Regions from separate parts of the Agromyces hippuratus genome, predicted to be linked through region 2. Evidence: predicted binding sites of a transcription regulator. Region 2 holds the regulator's gene; each other region holds the start of a gene.
What was found. The regulator HrcA, encoded in region 2, represses chaperone genes, less so after heat shock. The targets are predictions, from matches to a motif close to TTNGCACTCGNNNNNNNCGAGTGCNAA.
Positions count from the first base shown of each region.

Region 1: groES (co-chaperone GroES) is a predicted target of HrcA. The motif match lies at 2,649-2,675, and genes of this name have one in related genera.
Region 3: groL (chaperonin GroEL) is a predicted target of HrcA. The motif match lies at 1,342-1,368, and genes of this name have one in related genera.

Region 1 is NZ_JACCFI010000001.1:1,780,075-1,785,800, reverse strand. Features, by position in the region: gene BJY17_RS08300 (DUF4190 domain-containing protein) at 8-748, shown strand; gene BJY17_RS08295 (DUF4190 domain-containing protein) at 894-1,364, shown strand; gene BJY17_RS08290 (class I SAM-dependent methyltransferase) at 1,378-2,565, opposite strand; gene groES (co-chaperone GroES) at 2,769-3,065, shown strand; gene rarD (EamA family transporter RarD) at 3,263-4,219, shown strand; gene BJY17_RS08275 (ABC transporter substrate-binding protein) at 4,485-5,726, shown strand, end outside.
Region 2 is NZ_JACCFI010000001.1:540,655-546,380, reverse strand. Features, by position in the region: gene dnaJ (molecular chaperone DnaJ) at 1-813, opposite strand, end outside; gene hrcA (heat-inducible transcriptional repressor HrcA) at 869-1,891, opposite strand; gene BJY17_RS02585 (DUF4870 domain-containing protein) at 2,088-2,531, shown strand; gene BJY17_RS02580 (DUF4870 domain-containing protein) at 2,668-3,054, shown strand; gene hemW (radical SAM family heme chaperone HemW) at 3,038-4,288, opposite strand; gene BJY17_RS02570 (DUF1990 family protein) at 4,291-4,929, opposite strand; gene BJY17_RS02565 (S66 peptidase family protein) at 5,062-5,726, opposite strand, start outside.
Region 3 is NZ_JACCFI010000001.1:1,629,461-1,635,186, forward strand. Features, by position in the region: gene groL (chaperonin GroEL) at 1-1,296, opposite strand, end outside; gene BJY17_RS07620 (DUF3048 domain-containing protein) at 1,422-2,468, opposite strand; gene BJY17_RS07625 (cold-shock protein) at 2,546-2,749, opposite strand; gene BJY17_RS07630 (LytR C-terminal domain-containing protein) at 2,971-3,516, opposite strand; gene BJY17_RS07635 (DUF3263 domain-containing protein) at 3,544-3,840, opposite strand; gene msrB (peptide-methionine (R)-S-oxide reductase MsrB) at 4,074-4,475, shown strand; gene BJY17_RS07645 (nitroreductase family protein) at 4,476-5,030, shown strand; gene BJY17_RS07650 (DMT family transporter) at 5,014-5,726, opposite strand, start outside.

The sequences.
Region 1 (5,726 bases), 1.2 Mb from region 2:
GAATGCCATGAGTGATCCGAAGAACCCCGACGTTCCCGATGAGCCGGCGGAGCCGGTGACCCCGAGCGTGCCCGAACCCGAGGCGCCGACCCCGGCCGAACCCGCGGTGCCGAGCGCACCCGAGCCGGTCGCTCCGGTCGAGGCGGCGCCCGCTGCGTCGACTCCCGACGTGCCCGAGGTTCCGTCGGCGCCCGAGCCGCCGGCCGCGCCCGAGCCGCCGGCTCCGCCTGCACCGCCGGCCCCGCCCGCTGCTCCGAGCTACGGCGCGCCGGTGCCGCCGACCGCTGCTCCGACCTACGGTGCACCGACGCCGCCGGCACCGCCGGCACCGGGTGCCTACGGTGCTCCCGCCGAGCCTGCTGCCGGCGCTCCGGCACCCGGGTACGGCGCCCCCGCGGCGGGGTACGGCGCTCCGGCGCAGCCCGCCTACGGCGGCGTGTACGCTCCCGCGACGCCGGCGAAGCCGACTCCGGTGCTCAGCCTGATCTCGCTCATCGCGGGCATCGTGGGTGTCGTCGGTGCGCTCGGAGTGTTCTGGATTCCGGTTGTCGGCGGCATCATGCAGCTCTTCATCCCCGCCGCTGCCGTCGTGCTCGGCTTCCTCGGCAAGAAGAAGGAGCCGGCGGCGAAGGGCATGTGGCTCACCGGCATCATCCTCGGTTTCGTCGGCATCGTCTTCGGGTTGCTCATGATCGTGGGATGGGTGATCGCGCTGGCGACCTTCAACTCGTTCGACTACTACTACTGAGGGATACCCGATGACCGCGCGTGATGGGGCTTCGCCCGACGGCGAAGCCCCTGACCGCGTTCCGGGGTCCGGCGAACCCGACGCTTCGCCACAGCCGGACACGTCTTCGTCGGCCGCGTCGCCGCCGAACGCGCCTCTGCCCGACGTGTCGCTGCCCGACGCACCGGCGCCGCCACTCGCTCAGCCCGCGTTGCCGCCCGACCCGCTCGCTCCGTTCCAGCCGGCCGAACCGACGTTCCGCGCGGAACCCGCAGTGCGCGAGTTCGAGGTGCCGTTCGACACCGGCCAGTTGCAGTCGATCTCGACCGGGCAGCTCCTCATCGTGCACCGCCCGGGCTTCGACGCGGTCGAAGAGGCCGAAGAGGAGACGCAGCGGCGGGTGTACAGCTGGGTCGCCGCCGTGGTGGGCACGATCGGCGCCGCGGCATCGCTCTTCGTCGGCTGGATGCTGCCGCTCTCGATCGCGGCGATCGTCTTCGGGGTGCTCGGTCTGCGCCGCGAGGAGCACGGCCGAACGCTGGCCTTCGTCGGCATCGGCACGGGGCTCGCCGGGCTCGTGTTCTCGGCCGTCTGGATCGGGTACTACGCGATCGTCTTCGGCGCGCTTCCGAGCTGATCGGGCCTGCGCGTCAGAGGCGTTCGACGAGCAGGGCGACGTGCCGGCCCGACTCCCGCGTCAACACGATCGTCGCGGATGCCGCGCCCTTCAGCTTCAGTCGCGTGCGCAGCTGCGCCGGGTCGACGTCGACGCCGCGCTTCTTGATCTCGAGCGTGCCGACGCCGCGGGCGGCCAGGGCCTGCCGCAGCTGACGTTCGTCGGCGGGCAGGCGCTCGAGCACGCGGAAGCCGCGCGCGAACGGCGAATCGAACGCCGTGTCGGAGGTGAGGTACGCGATGCCCGAGCTGAGCATCCATGCGCCGTTCGCCCGAGCGAGGTCGCCGATCAGTCGCGCGCGGATCACGGCGCCGTCGGGTTCGTACACGTACTCCCCGAGCGGGCCGACGGGTGCGTCCTCACTGTCGGCGTCGGCGGTGAGCTCCTGGGCGGCGTCACCGCGGATCACGAGCGCTGCCCGGCGGATGCCCGGGCGTGCGACCGCCCCGAACCAGACGCCGAGCTCGACGAGGTCGCCGTCGACCGAGACCCACTGCGCCTCGGCACCCGCCGGAATCACGTCGCGATCGGTGCCGGGGCCGAGCTTCACGCCGACGGGCATGCGCTCGCCGAGCCCGAAGGCGAAGTCGAGCGAGGGGGAGTAGGCCGAGGCATCCGCGATCCTCGTCGTCGTGCCGCCCGCAGTCGTGCGGCGCGCGGGGTCGAGCCAGGCGCCATCGATGCCGCCCAGGGCGACGTGCTCGGCCTGCTCGTGCAGCACTCGGACCCGGGGGAACGGCGTGAGGTTGTACGCGGCGACGGCGGCCGTCACCTCGTCGGCCTCGGCGGCGGTGACCTCGAGGTCGATCGCGGCCATGGCGAGGGCGTCGCCGCCGATGCCGCAACCGAGGTCGGCGACATGGCGCACGCCGGCGCGCGAGAACCGGCCGGCATGGAGGGCGGCGACCTTCAGGCGCGTGGCCTGCTCGAGGCCCGCCTCGGTGAAGAGCATGCGCGAGGCGAACGGGCCGAACTTGGCCTCGGCCTTCGCACGGAGCTTCGCCTGGCTGAGCACGGCCGCGACGAGCGTCGGCGGGTGACCTTGCTTCCGCAGATCGGCGACGGTCTTGACGATGTCGGCCTTCGAGTCCCAGTCGGGCAGCCCGTCGAGCAGCGTGAGACCCTCGGGGGAGAGCAGTTCGACGAGTTCGGAGCGATCCACTCGGCAACGCTAGCACCGCGCGGCCCGAGCGCCCCGCGCGCGTCGCGATGCGGATCGCCCCGTTTCGCCAGTGGCTGAACGGGCTGGCACTCACGTTGCACGAGTGCCAAATCGCGCCTAGACTCGCCTTAGCACTCTCGCTCTGAGGCTGCTAACCAAGTCTTCGTCAAGACAGTTTTCTTCACAGAGAGAAGGGGTCAACCGTGTCGGTTTCCATCAAGCCGCTCGAGGATCGCATCGTCATCAAGCAGGTCGAGGCCGAGCAGACCACCGCATCCGGTCTGGTCATCCCCGACACTGCCAAGGAGAAGCCCCAGGAGGGCGAGGTCGTGGCAGTGGGCCCCGGCCGCATCGATGACAACGGCAACCGCGTCCCGCTCGACGTCGCAGTCGGCGACAAGGTGATCTACTCGAAGTACGGCGGCACCGAGGTCAAGTTCGGCGGCGAGGACTTCCTCGTCCTCTCGGCTCGCGACGTGCTCGCAGTCGTCGTCCGCTAAGGCGCGACCGCATCGATCCGAGGCCCGGACGCCCAGTGGGGCGTCCGGGCCTCGTCGTGTTTCCGGGCAGCGGATGCCGCGGCATCCGCCGCCCGGAGTCGTACCGACGGCGCCGTCGCGCCGTCATGGCCGGATCTCGTCGCGGAACGGCCGACGGGGCGCCGATCGACGCCCGTCCTCGGGCGTAGTCTGTGCTGGTGTCATCCCGCTCCGAGACCCAGGTTCCCGCTTCGGCCGGCGCGTCGGCCGGCGTGAGCCGTTCCGGCCTCCTCTACGCGATCGCCGCCTACGGGCTCTGGGGATTCCTGCCGATCTACTTCATCGCGCTGGCGCCCTCCGGTCCGGTCGAGATCGTCGCGTGGCGGGTGCTCTTCTCGCTCGTCTTCTGCGGCCTGCTGATCCTCGTCACGCGCGCATGGCGTGCGCTCGCCCTGCTCTTCCGCGACCGGCGCATCGTGCTCACGATGGGCCTCGCGGGGGTGCTCATCTTCATCAACTGGCAGACCTACGTGTTCGCGGCGACCACGAACCAGGTCGTCGAAGCGGCGCTCGGCTACTTCATCAACCCGATCGTCACCGTGTTCCTCGGCGTGTTCGTGCAGCGCGAGCGGCTGAATCCGACCCAGTGGACCGCGGTCGGGATCTCGATCGTCGCGGTGATCGTGCTCGCCCTCGGCTACGGTCAGCTGCCGTGGATCGCGCTCGTGCTGGCGTTCTCGTTCGGGTTCTACGGCCTCATCAAGAAGCGCGTCGGCCCGAAGGTCGACGCCGTCTCGGGCCTGACGCTCGAGACGGTGTGGCTCGCGCCGCTCGCCGTCGTGCAACTCGTCTTCGTCGCCATGACGACCGGCCTGACCATCGGCACGGTGAGCGTGTGGCACACGCTGCTGCTGATCGGCCTCGGCGCGGTCACCGCGGTGCCGCTCCTGCTCTTCGCGGCCGCGTCGCGGCGACTGCCGCTCATCTTCATGGGCTTCATCCAGTACTTCGCGCCGTTCATCCAGTTCCTCGTCGGCGTGTTCATCCTGCAGGAGCCGATGCCGCCCGAGCGCTGGGTGGGCTTCGGGCTCGTGTGGCTCGCGCTCATCGTGCTGACCGTCGACCTCATCCGAGGGGTGCACGCCTCGCGCCGGGTGATCGCCGAGCCCGCCTGAGCCCTCGTCGAGGCGCTGCGACCGAGTCGGAACCCGAGCAGGGGGAGCGGATGCCGCCTGCGCGCGATCCTCGCGTGAAAGCCCGGGTTTCCGCAGATTCCGTGCGTTGAACGCGGCCGAGGTGTCGGCGGGGTAACGATTGACGCGGTGTTACACGGTTGTGACCGCAGCGTCTTGTTTCCGCCATGGGCGCGGAATACTGTCAGACAACGGCGTCACCATGGCGCTGCATTGTGTACCAATTCCTTCAGTCCCAAGGAGCAACATGAGCGTATTCGCGAAGGCCACGGCCAAGCGTTCGGCTCGCGCAGCCTGGACGGGTCTCGCCATTGCCGGCGTCAGCACCCTTCTCCTGTCTGCGTGCGCGTCGGGCGGCACGCCGTCGACCGAGACGGAAGAGCCGGGTGAAGACACCGCCGGCGACGCCCTGCCCATCGAGGCCGGTGAACGTGACCTGGACCTCAAGATCGGCACGATCCTTCCCCAGAGCGGTACGCTCGCGTTCCTCGGCCCGCCCGAGGAGGCCGGCGTGGCACTCGGTGCAGAAGAGGTCAACGAAGCCGACGCGGGCATGAGCCTCGAGGTCGTCTACCGCGACTCCGGTGACACCACGACCGACATCGCGACCGTCTCCGTGACCGACCTGCTCTCGCAGGACGTCTCGGCGATCGTCGGTGCTGCTTCATCGGGTGTCTCGTTCACCGTCATCGACCAGATCACCTCGGCGGGAGTCGTGCAGTTCTCCCCGGCGAACACCTCGCCCGACTTCACCGAGTACGAAGACGCCGGTCTGTACTTCCGCACGGCACCCTCCGACCTGCTCCAGGGCGAGGTGCTCGGCACGCAGATCGCCGACGACGGCAACTCGACGCTCGGCCTGCTCGTGCTGAACGACCCCTACGGCACCGGCCTCGCGGCCGCGACCAAGGCGGCGTTCGAAGCAGCCGGCGGCGAAGTCGTCGCCGAAGAGCTCTTCAACACGGGTGACTCGAACTTCGACGCGCAGCTCTCGGCCATCTCGGCCTCGAACCCCGACGCCGTCGCAGTCATCACGTTCGACGAGGCCAAGGTCGTCGTGCCGGCGCTCGTCGGCTCGGGCTACCCCGGCGACCAGCTCTACTTCGTCGACGGCAACCTGTCCGACTACAGCGCGGACTTCGCACCCGGCCTCATCGCCGGCTCGAAGGGCACGCTGCCCGGCCCGAAGCTCGACGACGACTTCCGCGACCGACTGCTCGCAGTCAACGCGGACCTCGCCGACTTCAGCTACGGCCCCGAGTCGTACGACGCAACGGTCCTCATCGCCCTCGCGGCGTACGCGGCGAACAGCACCGAAGGTGCCGACATCGCCAAGTACCTGCGTCAGGTCTCGGGCGGCTCGGGCGACGGCGAGAAGGTCACCACCTTCGCCGACGGCGCTGCGCTGCTCGCCGAGGGCAAGCAGATCGACTTCGACGGTGCTTCCGGTCCCATCACGCTCGACGAGCACGGTGACCCGACCGAGGCG
Region 2 (5,726 bases):
GCCGAGGATCGCGTCGGTCATCGAGACCTCGAGGGTGCACAGGAGGTCGTCGCCGTTGCGGCTGAAGACGTCGTGGTTCTTGACCTTGATCTCGAGGTAGAGGTCGCCGTTCGGGCCGCCGGCCGGGCCGGCCTCGCCGGAACCCGGCATCTGCAGGCGCACGCCCGTGTCGACGCCGGCGGGGATGTCGACCGGCACGGTGCGTCGGGCGCGCACGCGGCCCTGACCCTGGCAGGTCACGCAGGGCGTCGCGATGACGGTGCCGTAGCCGCGGCAGGTGCCGCAGGGGCTCGACGTCATGACGTTGCCGAGGAGCGACCGCACCGAACGCTGGATCGAACCGGTGCCGTGGCAGATGTCGCACGTGACGGGCGCGGTGCCCGGCTGGCAGCACGAACCGTGACACGTCTCGCAGGTCACCGCGGTGTCGACCTCGATGTCGCGGTGCGTGCCGAAGATGACCTCGTCGAGGCCGACCTCGACGCGAAGCAGCGCATCTTGGCCGCGTTCACGACGCGACCGCGGGCCTCGGCTCTGCTGGCCGGCCCCGAAGAAGGTCTCGAAGATGTCGCCGAAGCCGCCGAAGTTCTGGCCGCCGCCGAAGCCGCCCTGGTCGCCGAGGTCGTACTGCTGGCGCTGCTTCGGGTCGGAGAGCACGTCATAGGCGTGCGTGACCGACTTGAAGCGCTCGGATGCCTCGGCGCCCGGGTTGACGTCGGGGTGGAGTTCGCGCGCGAGACGGCGGTAGGCCTTCTTGATCTCGTCGGGGGTTGCGTCGTGGGAGACGCCGAGGACCTCGTAGTGGTCGGCCACGGAGGGCTTGTCCTTTCGATTGCCGGATGCCGGTCGCGTGCGACGGGCGGCGGGTTCAGTTCTCGCCGAGCGTTCGGGAGAGGTAACGGGCGACGGCGCGAACGGCCGCCATGCTGTGGGAGTAGTCCATGCGGGTGGGGCCGACGATGCCGAGGCGCGAGATGTCGCGGCCCGGGATCGCGAAGGCGCTCGAGACGACCGAGGTCTCGCCGAGGCCGAACGAGGCGTTCTCGCGGCCGATGCGCACCGTCACCGCATGCTCGTCGGTCGCCATCTCGCCGAAGAGCTTCAGCAGCACGACCTGCTCCTCGATCGCCTCGATCACGCCGAGGATCGAGCCGGCGAAGTCCTGCTCGGTGCGCACGAGGTTCGCCGCTCCGGCGACCACGAGGCGATCCTGCCGTTGGGCGCGCGCCTGCTCGGCGAGCGTCGCGGCGAGGGTGTGCAGCACGGCCGCGTGGCGCGGGTCGACGCTGTCGATCTCGCCCGACAGGGCATCTGCGGCATCCGCCATCGCTCGGCCGCCGGCGATGTCGTTCAGTCGCACGCGGAGGTCGCCGAGCGTCTGCTCGTCGACGGGCTCCTCGAGTTCGGCGAGGCGCTGCTCGACCTGCCCGGAGTCGGTGATGAGGATGCAGAGCACCCGCTCAGGAGAGAGGGCGATCAGCTCGACGTGCCGCACGCGGGCGCTGCCGAAGCTCGGGTACTGCACGACCGCGAGCTGGTTGGTGAGCTGGGCGATGAGGCGCACCGTGCGGGCGAGCAGTTCGTCGAGATCGCTCGACTCGCCGAGGAACGTCTCGATCGCCTGCCGCTGTGCACCGCTGAGCGGGCGCACATCGGTGAGCTGATCGACGAAGACGCGGTAGCCCTTGTCGGTCGGGATGCGGCCCGACGACGTGTGGGGGGCGGCGATCAGCTCTTCTTCCTCGAGCAGTGCCATGTCGTTGCGGATCGTCGCCGCAGAGACGCCGAAGGCGTGCCGTTCGACGATCGACTTCGAGCCGACGGGTTCGCGCGATGCGACGTAGTCCTGCACGATCGCGCGCAGAACGGCGAGGCTGCGTTCGGAGACCATGACCCTCGCTTCCCTCCATCGCTTAGCACTCGTTCTGAGTGAGTGCTAATCATATCGCGCCATCCCGTGACATCGCCGTTGCCAGCCGCGAGGCGCGGCGCTAGCTTATGGGTATCCCCCGCGAGTCACCCCCTTTGCAGCGATCCCCGTCGCGCGAGATGCGGTTCATCTGAGAGCCCTCCGAAAGGCACGAGCCATGACCGATCCCAATACCCCGACCCCCGATCCCAACGCCCAGCCTGCCCAGCCGACTCCGCCGCCGCCCGCCGCTCCCCAGGGCGCGCCCGAAGGCGCACCGCAGGCGGCCGCGGCTGCACCCCTCTCGCAGGAGCAGGACGTGCAGTGGGGCGCCTTCGCCCACCTCGGCGGCGTGGTCGGGTTCCTCCCGTCCCTCATCATCTGGCTCGTCTTCAAGGACCGCGGCTCGTTCACGAACACCGAGGCGAAGGAGGCGCTGAACTTCCAGATCACGATCCTCATCGCCTACATCGTGGGCTCGATCCTCACGGTCATCCTCATCGGCATCTTCGTCGTGTGGGCCGCCTGGATCGTGAGCGTCGTCTTCTCGATCATCGCCTTCCTGAAGGCGAAGGACGGCCAGCACTACCGCTACCCGTTCGCCATCCGCCTCATCAAGTAGTCCGCACGGCCGAGAGCGCGCCGGGCGAAGTATTCACCCGGCGCGCCCTACTGTGCCAGCATTGAGTGTTTCGAACCTCGCCCGTCGGGCGACGAGACCGAACCTCGCCTCCGGGCGAGCCGACCAAGGAGACATCATGTCCGGTGCAACCCCGCCTCCCCCGCCTCCCGGCAACCCCTACGAGCAGCCGAGCCAGCAACTGAGCCCGGCCGATGAGAAGCTCTGGGCGACGCTCGTGCACATCGGCGGCATCTTCTTCAGCTTCATCCCCGCACTCATCGGCTACCTGGTTCTCAAGGACAAGGGCCCGTTCGTGCGTGCGCACACCGCGACCGCGCTGAACTTCCAGATCACGATGGCCATCGCGCTCGTCGTCGGCTCCGTGCTGACGCTCGTGATCATCGGCATCTTCATCATCTTCGCCGTGTACATCGTGGTGATCGTCTTCAGCATCATCGCCGCGGTGAAGGCGAACCAGGGCCAGCCCTACACCTACCCGCTCTCGATCAAGTTCGTGAGCTGAGCTCCGACGATTCGTCGAGCAGGCGCCGCACCACGGCGTCGGCGAGCAGCCGCCCTCTCCTGGTGAGTGTCACCACTCCCGAGAGGGCGGCTTTCGCGTCCACCAGGCCGTCTGCCATGAGGCCGGCGACCGCATGACGGCCCCCCGCGTGCAGTGAGGCGACCGGGATGCCCTCGCGGATGCGGGTGAGCAGCAGCACGCGCTCGACCTCGCGGGTCGGGCCGTCGAGCGTCTCACGGCCCACCGCGGGTGAGACGCCCGCGGTCACCCGGTCGGCGTACGCCGAGGGGTGCTTCGCGTTCCACCAGCGCACGCCGCCGACGTGGCTGTGCGCGCCGGGGCCCACGCCCCACCAGTCGTCGCCGCGCCAGTAGCCGAGGTTGTGCCGTGATCGGTGCGAGGCATCCGTCGCCCAGTTGCTGACCTCGTACCACTCGTAGCCCGCCGCGGCGAGCAGGTCGTCGGCCAACTCGTACATGTCGGCCTCGAGGTCGTCGTCGGGCTGCGCGAGTTCGCCGCGCCGGATCTGCCTGGCCAGCTTCGTGCCGTCTTCGACGATGAGGGCGTAGGCGCTCACGTGGTCGGGTCGCTCGGCGACGACGGCCTCGACACTGCGGCGCCAGTCGTCGATCGACTCCCCCGGCGTACCGTAGATCAGGTCGAGGCTGACGTCGAGCCCGGCCTCGCGCGCCCATCGCACGACGAGCGGCACGCGCGCCGGGTCGTGCGTGCGGTCGAGTGCGGCGAGCACGTGCGGCACGGCCGACTGCATGCCGAACGAGACGCGGGTGAAGCCGCCTTCGGCAAGACGCACGAGATCGTCGGGGCCGACCGAGTCGGGGTTCGCCTCGGTCGTGACCTCGGCGCCCGGTTCGAACCCGAACTCGTCGCGCACTGCGCCGAGCATGCGCACGAGATCGTCGGCCGGCAGCAGCGTCGGCGTGCCGCCGCCGAAGAAGACGGTGGCCGCGGGGCGGGCAGGCAGAGCGGATGCCTCGAGCATCTGCCGCGACATCCGGATCTCGGCGATCGCGTGGTCGGCGTAGTCGACCTGGCGCGCGCCTCGGAGCTCGTCGGAGGTGTAGGTGTTGAAGTCGCAGTACCCGCAGCGCACCCGGCAGAACGGCACGTGCACGTACACGCCGAAGGCGCGGTCGCCGGCGCCGACCGAGGCAGACGCCGGCAAGAGCCCGTCAGCGGGCGCCGGGTCGCCGAGCGGCAGAGCGGATGCCACGACTAGACGCCGCCGGCGGGGTGCAGGGCCCGCAGCTCGAGGCGGGTCAGCTCGCGACGACGCTTGCGCTGCATCGGCGCGGTGACGCCGGTCGTCGCGAAGATCGACCGGATCGTGAGCCACACGGTGTCGTCGTCGCGGTGCTCGACGATGAAGGACTCCTCGCCGCTCTCGGGGCCCTCAGCCGTGGTGCCGTAGGCGAAGCCGATGCGTTCGGGCTCGTCGATGACGTAGACGATGAGCACGGGGATCTGTTCCGTGCCGATCCGCTTCTTGCGCTCGAGCGTCGCGGTCATCCCGGCGGCGATGTAGGGCATGCCGTCGGCACCGAACCGCTCCTCGATGCGCGGGGCCGGCTGCTCGGCGAGCGGGGCGCCTTCGACGTCGTAGACGATGCCCGGGTACTGGGCGCCCGTGCCGGTCGAGATGTCGGCGATCTCGAAGCCCGAGCCGCGCTGGATGCCCCACGTCATGAGCGACTCGGCGGCACGCTCGAAGCGCTCGATGCCCGAGCCGAGGCGAACTGCGTCTTCGGACGGGCGGTAGCCTGCCGGCGGGTAGCGCAGCAGATCGGGGGCGAGGGTCGCCCCGATGGCGCCGTACGTGACCGACTGGTCGGTGAAGGTGCTTCGGCGGGTCATGCGTGGGCCTTTCCTGTGGTGCGGCGCCTGCCGGGCGCGCGCGTCTCATGCGATGCAGGCTCGACAGGCATCAGTCGATTCTACGGAGGTCGCCTGTGTCCGCACTGGTGATGACGACGCATCGCCGAGTGCTCAGCGTTCGACGACGGCCGATTCGAGCAGTGAGAGGGTCGCGGCATCCGCATCGAGCTGGGCGCGCACGCCGAGTGGCAACGGCAGGTTCGGCGGAGTGTGGCCGATCTCGAGATTCGCGAGGACCGGGATATCGCGGTCGCCGAGCACGTCGAGCACGATCTCACGCAGCCCGGGACCGCCTTCGGTGACCTCGATGTCGGCGATGGGCCCGATCAGCATGCCTGCGATGCGATCGAGGATGCCGGCGTGGCGGAGCACGTGCAGGTCGTTCCAGACCGCCGACGAGGCGGTGCCGACCTCCTCCCAGAAGAGGATGGCGCCGTCGAAGTGTTCGGGCGGCAGCGCGAACGGCGTCGCCTGCAGGCGCACGAGACGATTCAGGAGGCCGCCGATCAACGGGCCCACCGCACGCCCGCCGTGCCAGCGCTCCCACTCGCTGCCCGGAGGAAGCATGCCGACGGGCGCCGTGCTCGTGAGCAGACGGGTCGACACGTCGGCGAGTTCCTGCCGGCGATCAGCGCCGGCCTCCTGCCATTCGCCGTACCCGAAGGTCACGAGATCGCCGTGCACGCCCACGAGACCCGTGCGGGAGCGCAGCGCGAGCAGCACGGCATCGATGTCGCTGAACCCGATGACCGGCTTCGGGTCGGCCTCGACGGCCG
Region 3 (5,726 bases), 1.1 Mb from region 2:
GCCCGTGAGCTCGAGCTTCTCGAAGGCGGTCTTGCCGGCCTGGATGAGGGCGACGCCACCACCGGCGACGATGCCCTCTTCGACGGCGGCCTTCGCGTTGCGAACGGCGTCCTCGATGCGGTGCTTGCGCTCCTTGAGCTCGACCTCGGTCGCCGCACCCGCCTTGATGACGGCGACGCCGCCGGCGAGCTTGGCGAGGCGCTCCTGGAGCTTCTCGCGGTCGTAGTCGGAGTCGGTGTTCTCGATCTCCTTGCGGATCTGCGCGACGCGGCCGGCGATGGCCTCCTCGTCGCCGCCACCCTCGACGATGGTCGTCTCGTCCTTGGTGATGATGACCTTGCGAGCCGAGCCGAGCAGGTCGAGGGTGACGTTCTCGAGCTTGAGGCCGACCTCCTCGGAGATGACCTGGCCACCGGTGAGGGTCGCGATGTCCTGCAGCTGCGCCTTGCGACGGTCGCCGAAGCCGGGGGCCTTGACGGCGACCGACTTGAAGATGCCGCGGATCTTGTTGACGATCAGCGTCGCGAGTGCTTCGCCGTCGACGTCTTCCGCGATGATGAGGAGCTGCTTGCCGGTCTGGATGACCTTGTCGACGATCGGCAGCAGGTCCTTGATGTTCGAGACCTTGCCGTTGACGATCAGGATGTAGGGGTCTTCGAAGACCGCTTCCTGGCGCTCGGGGTCGGTGACGAAGTACGCCGACAGGTAGCCCTTGTCGAAGCGCATGCCCTCGGTCAGCTCGAGCTCGGTGCCGAAGGTGTTCGACTCCTCGACGGTGACGACGCCCTCCTTGCCGACCTTGTCGATCGCCTCGGCGATGAGCGCGCCGATCTGCTCGTCGGCGGCGGAGATCGATGCCGTGGCGGCGATCTCTTCCTTCGTCTCGACGTCCTTCGCGTTGGCGAGGAGCTCGGCCTCGACGGCCGCGACGGCCTTCTCGATGCCGCGCTTGAGCGAGATGGGGTCGGCGCCTGCGGCGACGTTGCGGAGGCCCTCGCGCACGAGTGCCTGGGCGAGCACGACCGAGGTCGTGGTGCCGTCACCGGCGACGTCGTCGGTCTTCTTGGCGACCTCCTTGACGAGCTCGGCACCGATCTTCTCGTACGGGTCGTCGAGTTCGATCTCCTTGGCGATCGACACACCGTCGTTCGTGATCGTGGGTGCGCCCCACTTCTTCTCGAGCACGACGTTGCGTCCGCGCGGGCCGAGGGTCACCTTCACCGCGTCGGCGAGCGTGTTCAGGCCACGCTCGAGGCCACGACGGGCCTCCTCGTTGAAAGCAATGATCTTTGCCATGTGTTTCTCTCGTCCTTTCCCGGACGTCTTCAAAGATTCGTTGGGTTAGCACTCAAAACGAGTGAGTGCTAAATCGATTCTGGCACTCGACCGCCACGAGTGCAAGCGAGCCCGAGGCTGTCCGCTCAGGGCGTGAAGGTCGCCGAACCCTCGCTCGGCACGAGTTCGACCCACGTGTTGCCGGGAGCCAGCCGCAGCGGCGAGCCGTCGTCGGCGGTGAGCACGATGGGCGACCCCGCGGCATCCTTCACCCACGTGCCGTGGGCCGTTCGGCCGCCGGCGGACACCCAGGCCTCGCCCGAGCCGATCACGACCGTCTTCGGCACCTCGCCGTAGCTCTCGTCGATCGCGACGCGCATGGTCACGACGTTCGTCGCGCGCACCCGTTCCCCGGACGCCTCCGTGTCGGGCGAGCCCTCCTGCGAGCGCAACCAGATGGATGCCGCGGCATCCCACTCCCATGCGGGGAACCGCCCCTCGGAGAAGACGAGGTCGACGCGCGACGTCGGCACCGCGGCGAGTGCCGGAGCCGCGAGCGGATCGGCAGTGCCGTAGGCGAACTGCACCGGCGGCGGCGCGATGGGGGCGTTGCGGGAGACCGCCTCTGCTGACTCGAGGATCACGTCGTGCGGCCCCGGCCGTTCATCGGCCCGGAAGAAGAGCCCGGTCTCGTCGAAGTCGAAGACGAGGTTCACGAGCGGCGTCGCCATCATCATCTCGACGAACTGGTCCTGGCCGCCCGAGTAGGCGATGATGCCGCCGAAGGGAGAGGCGATGTCGGGATCCATCGGGCGGATCGATCGCACGGGGCCGACCTCGTCGGGGACATCCGAGTGCCAGATCGCGACATAGCGGGTGAGGCCGCCCTCGACGAGCTCCTCGAAGACGATATCGGTGCGGTTGAGGGCGATCTGCGGGCGCGCCTCTTCGTGGTTGTCGATCTTCACCGCCAGCGAGGGGTGCGCGAGCGCGGCCGCCTCCGCGGGCGTTCCGCGCAGCGGGGCGAACGAGACCGCGGCAGCCGCCGCCGCCGAAGAGGGTCGGGCCTCGTCCTCGGTCGGGGCCGGAGCCGAGCGGGGCGACTGGCAGGCGGCCAGCAGCAACGTCGCCGCGACGAGCACGGCGATTCGCGCTCCCCGCCGTCGCGGGGCCGGCTCGGCCTGCGCTGCCATGCGGTCAGCGTAGACCCGCACACCGCCGGAGATGCGAGAGCGCGCCGCCGGATCGACGGCGCGCCCGCGAATCGATGTCAGGCCGGGCGGACGCCTTCGGCCTGCGGTCCCTTGGAACCGGTGCCGACCTCGAAGACGACCTGCTGCCCCTCCTCGAGGACCTTGTACCCCGACATGTCGATGGCGGAGTAGTGGACGAAGACGTCCTGGCCCCCCTCATCGACGGTGATGAATCCGTAGCCCTTTTCAGCGTTGAACCACTTGACGGTTCCGTTCGCCATGCGTTGCTCCCATGTTGCCGTGTCCGATCAGCACCCGCCCGTGGCCTGTGCCGGACCGCCCCCTCGCGAGCAGGGTGCCAGGGACGGAACCGTGCGCTCGCGCTGGAGAGCGGCCGAAACCAGATACTCACGACAGGGCGTTCCTGCACAAGGGTCTGCGGAGCGGTGCGGATATCGGAATGGCAACGATTCGGTCGCGCCCGACCGTATCGGCGGGTCGATCAGCCCGCAGTGGCCTCGGCGTAGTCGGAGCCGAGCACGACGACCAACTGGTTGCCGGTGGCGGCGAACTGCTCGGACATCCGCACATCGGCCTCGGGCAGGAACTGCGCGACACCGCGAGCGGCACCCTCGAGATCGGGGGTCGCGTAGTAGACGACGGTCTCGGTGAGCGTCTCATCGCTCGCGTTCGCCGCCGACCCCACCGGGACCCCGTTGGCCGTGAGCGTCTCCGACGCCTTCGCCGCCAACCCGGCCGTCGCGGTGCCGTTCAGCACGAGCACGGGGATGTCGGGGGCGATCACGGGTTCGGCGGTGACGACCGGCGTCGCGCTCGGGCTCGCGACCGGCGCCTCACCGAAGTTCAGCCGGTCGTTGAAGACCATGACGCCGCCGATGCCGACCGCGGCGAGCACCACCGTCGCCAGTGCCGCCCAGCCGAAGGTGATCCATCCCGCGCCCCGGCGCGCCGGCGCGCGGTGCGCACCGACACGGTCGATGCCGTGCGGGATCGAGTCGAAGCGATCGCGGGGGAACTTCTGCGCCATGGGTCCAGTCGTCTGTCGGGGCCGCGCTCAGTCGAGCGGTCGGCCGATCGAGAGGGAACGACGCGTTCGCGCCGCTGCACGAGCCGCACGCATCCGCTGCAGGCGCTTGACCAGCATCGGGTCGTGCCTCAGCGCCGCCGGTGAATCGATGAGCTCGCCGAGGATCCGATAGTAGCGGGCGGCGGAGATGCCGAACTCATCGCGGATCGCCTCCGCCTTCGCGCCGGGATGCTGCCATGCGCGCGCCTCGAAGGCGAGCACCCGAGCGTCGCGCTCCTCGAGCTCAGATTCGACGGGGCGGTGCGGCAGGCGCTCGGCGCTCATCGGACCTCCCGTTCGAGGCGAGCCGGATGCACCGCCTGCACGTCATCCTAGACACCGGCGCCTTTGCGGGAGCCGAGTGACGGCGGCGTGTATCGGCGGCGAGCGCCGGCCCGTGCTCGCGCGAGGATGCCGCGGAACACCGGAGCGGTGCGCAGCGTTGCACCCGATGTCGGAACCCACGGGCGAACCTGCGACCATGGAGGGCACCGACGCGAGCACTGAGAGGACGCTTCATGGCGTACAACGTGGACAAGACCGACGACGAGTGGCGCGCCGAGCTCGGCGACGAGCAGTACGCCGTGCTCCGCGAGGCCGCGACCGAACGCCCGTGGACGGGCGAGCTGCTCGACGAGGAGCGTGCCGGCGTCTACTCGTGCGCCGCCTGTGGCGCCGAGCTGTTCCAGAGCGGCACGAAGTTCGACTCGGGCTGCGGCTGGCCGAGCTTCTACGAGTCCGTGCGGCCCGAGGCCGTGCAGCTCATCGAGGACTCCTCGCTCGGCATGGTGCGCACCGAGGTGCGCTGCGCGAACTGCGGCTCGCACCTGGGCCACGTCTTCCCCGACGGCTTCGGCACGCCCACCGGCGACCGGTACTGCATGAACTCGATCGCCCTCGACTTCTCCGCCGAGGCCTGAGTGTCGGCATCCGCCCGCGAGGCGATGCTCGCTCGACGCTCTGCCCCCAAGGTCACGGATGCCGCGCCCGACGACGCCGAGGTCGCCGACCTGCTCGAAGCGGCCGGCCGGGTCGCCGACCACGCCTCGCTGCGCCCGTGGCGGTTCATCGCCCTGCGCGGCGACGCTCGGAACCGCCTGGGTGACGCACTCGCCGCGGCAGCGGGCCTCGACGGCGAGCATGGCGCTCGCCTCGCGGGCAAGCCGTTGCGAGCACCGCTGCTGCTCGCGATCGTCGCGGTGACGAGGCCGCACTTCAAGGTGCCCGAGTGGGAGCAGGAGGCCGTCGCCGCGGGCGTCGCCCACCAGCTGAGCCTGCTGCTCGACGACGCCGGATGGGGCGTCATGTGGCGATCCGGCCCGCACACGCGGCATCCGCTCGTCGCCGAGATGCACGGCCTCGCCGACGGCGAACGCCTGCTCGGCTGGCTCTACGTCGGCGGCGTGCCCGACGGGGCGCGACCGGATCGCGGCCAGGATGCCGACGCAGCCGCGCGGTTCAGTTCGCTGCAGTGACCTCGGCGGGCGGCAGTGCGTGCTTGCGCCGACCCCAGCGGATCGAGGCGACCCCGACGGCGATGAGCGCGAGCACGGTGCCGCCGATCGTCGCGATGCCGACCGGGCGGTCGGCGGTGGGCAGCAGCAGGTCGAGTGCGAGCGCCGCCACGAGCTGACCCGCCACGCCGCAGAGGGCGAGCAGCAGCACGCCGAGTCGCCGCACGAGCATCGCCTGGCCTGCGATGAAGATGCAGCCGAGCGCCCCGCCCGCGTACAGCCACGGTTCGGCGGGCAGCGCCGTCGGCCAGCCGGCGATGGTCGCGTGCACGAGCATCACCACGACGAGCGCCGTCGTTCCGACCAGGAAGTTGATCACCGTCGCGGTGAGCGCGCTGTCGGCGACGGCCTTCACCCGGCCGTTGACCGCCTGCTGCCATGACGCGCCGATGCCGGCGATGAACGGAAGCACCATGAGCAGGATCGGGGCGTCGCCCGCGAGCTGCGCCGACACCGCCCAGCCGATGGCGGCGAGCGCGAGCACCGCGCCGACCACGCGCGTCGCGCTGAGCGGCCGTCGCCCGCCCGGGCCGAGCCCCACGAGGTCGAAGACGATTCCGCCCACCGTCTGACCTGCGACGATCGCGATCGTGAACAGGGCGACGCCGATGACGCCGGCCGACAGGCCCTGCGTCGTCACGAACCAGGCGCCGGCGA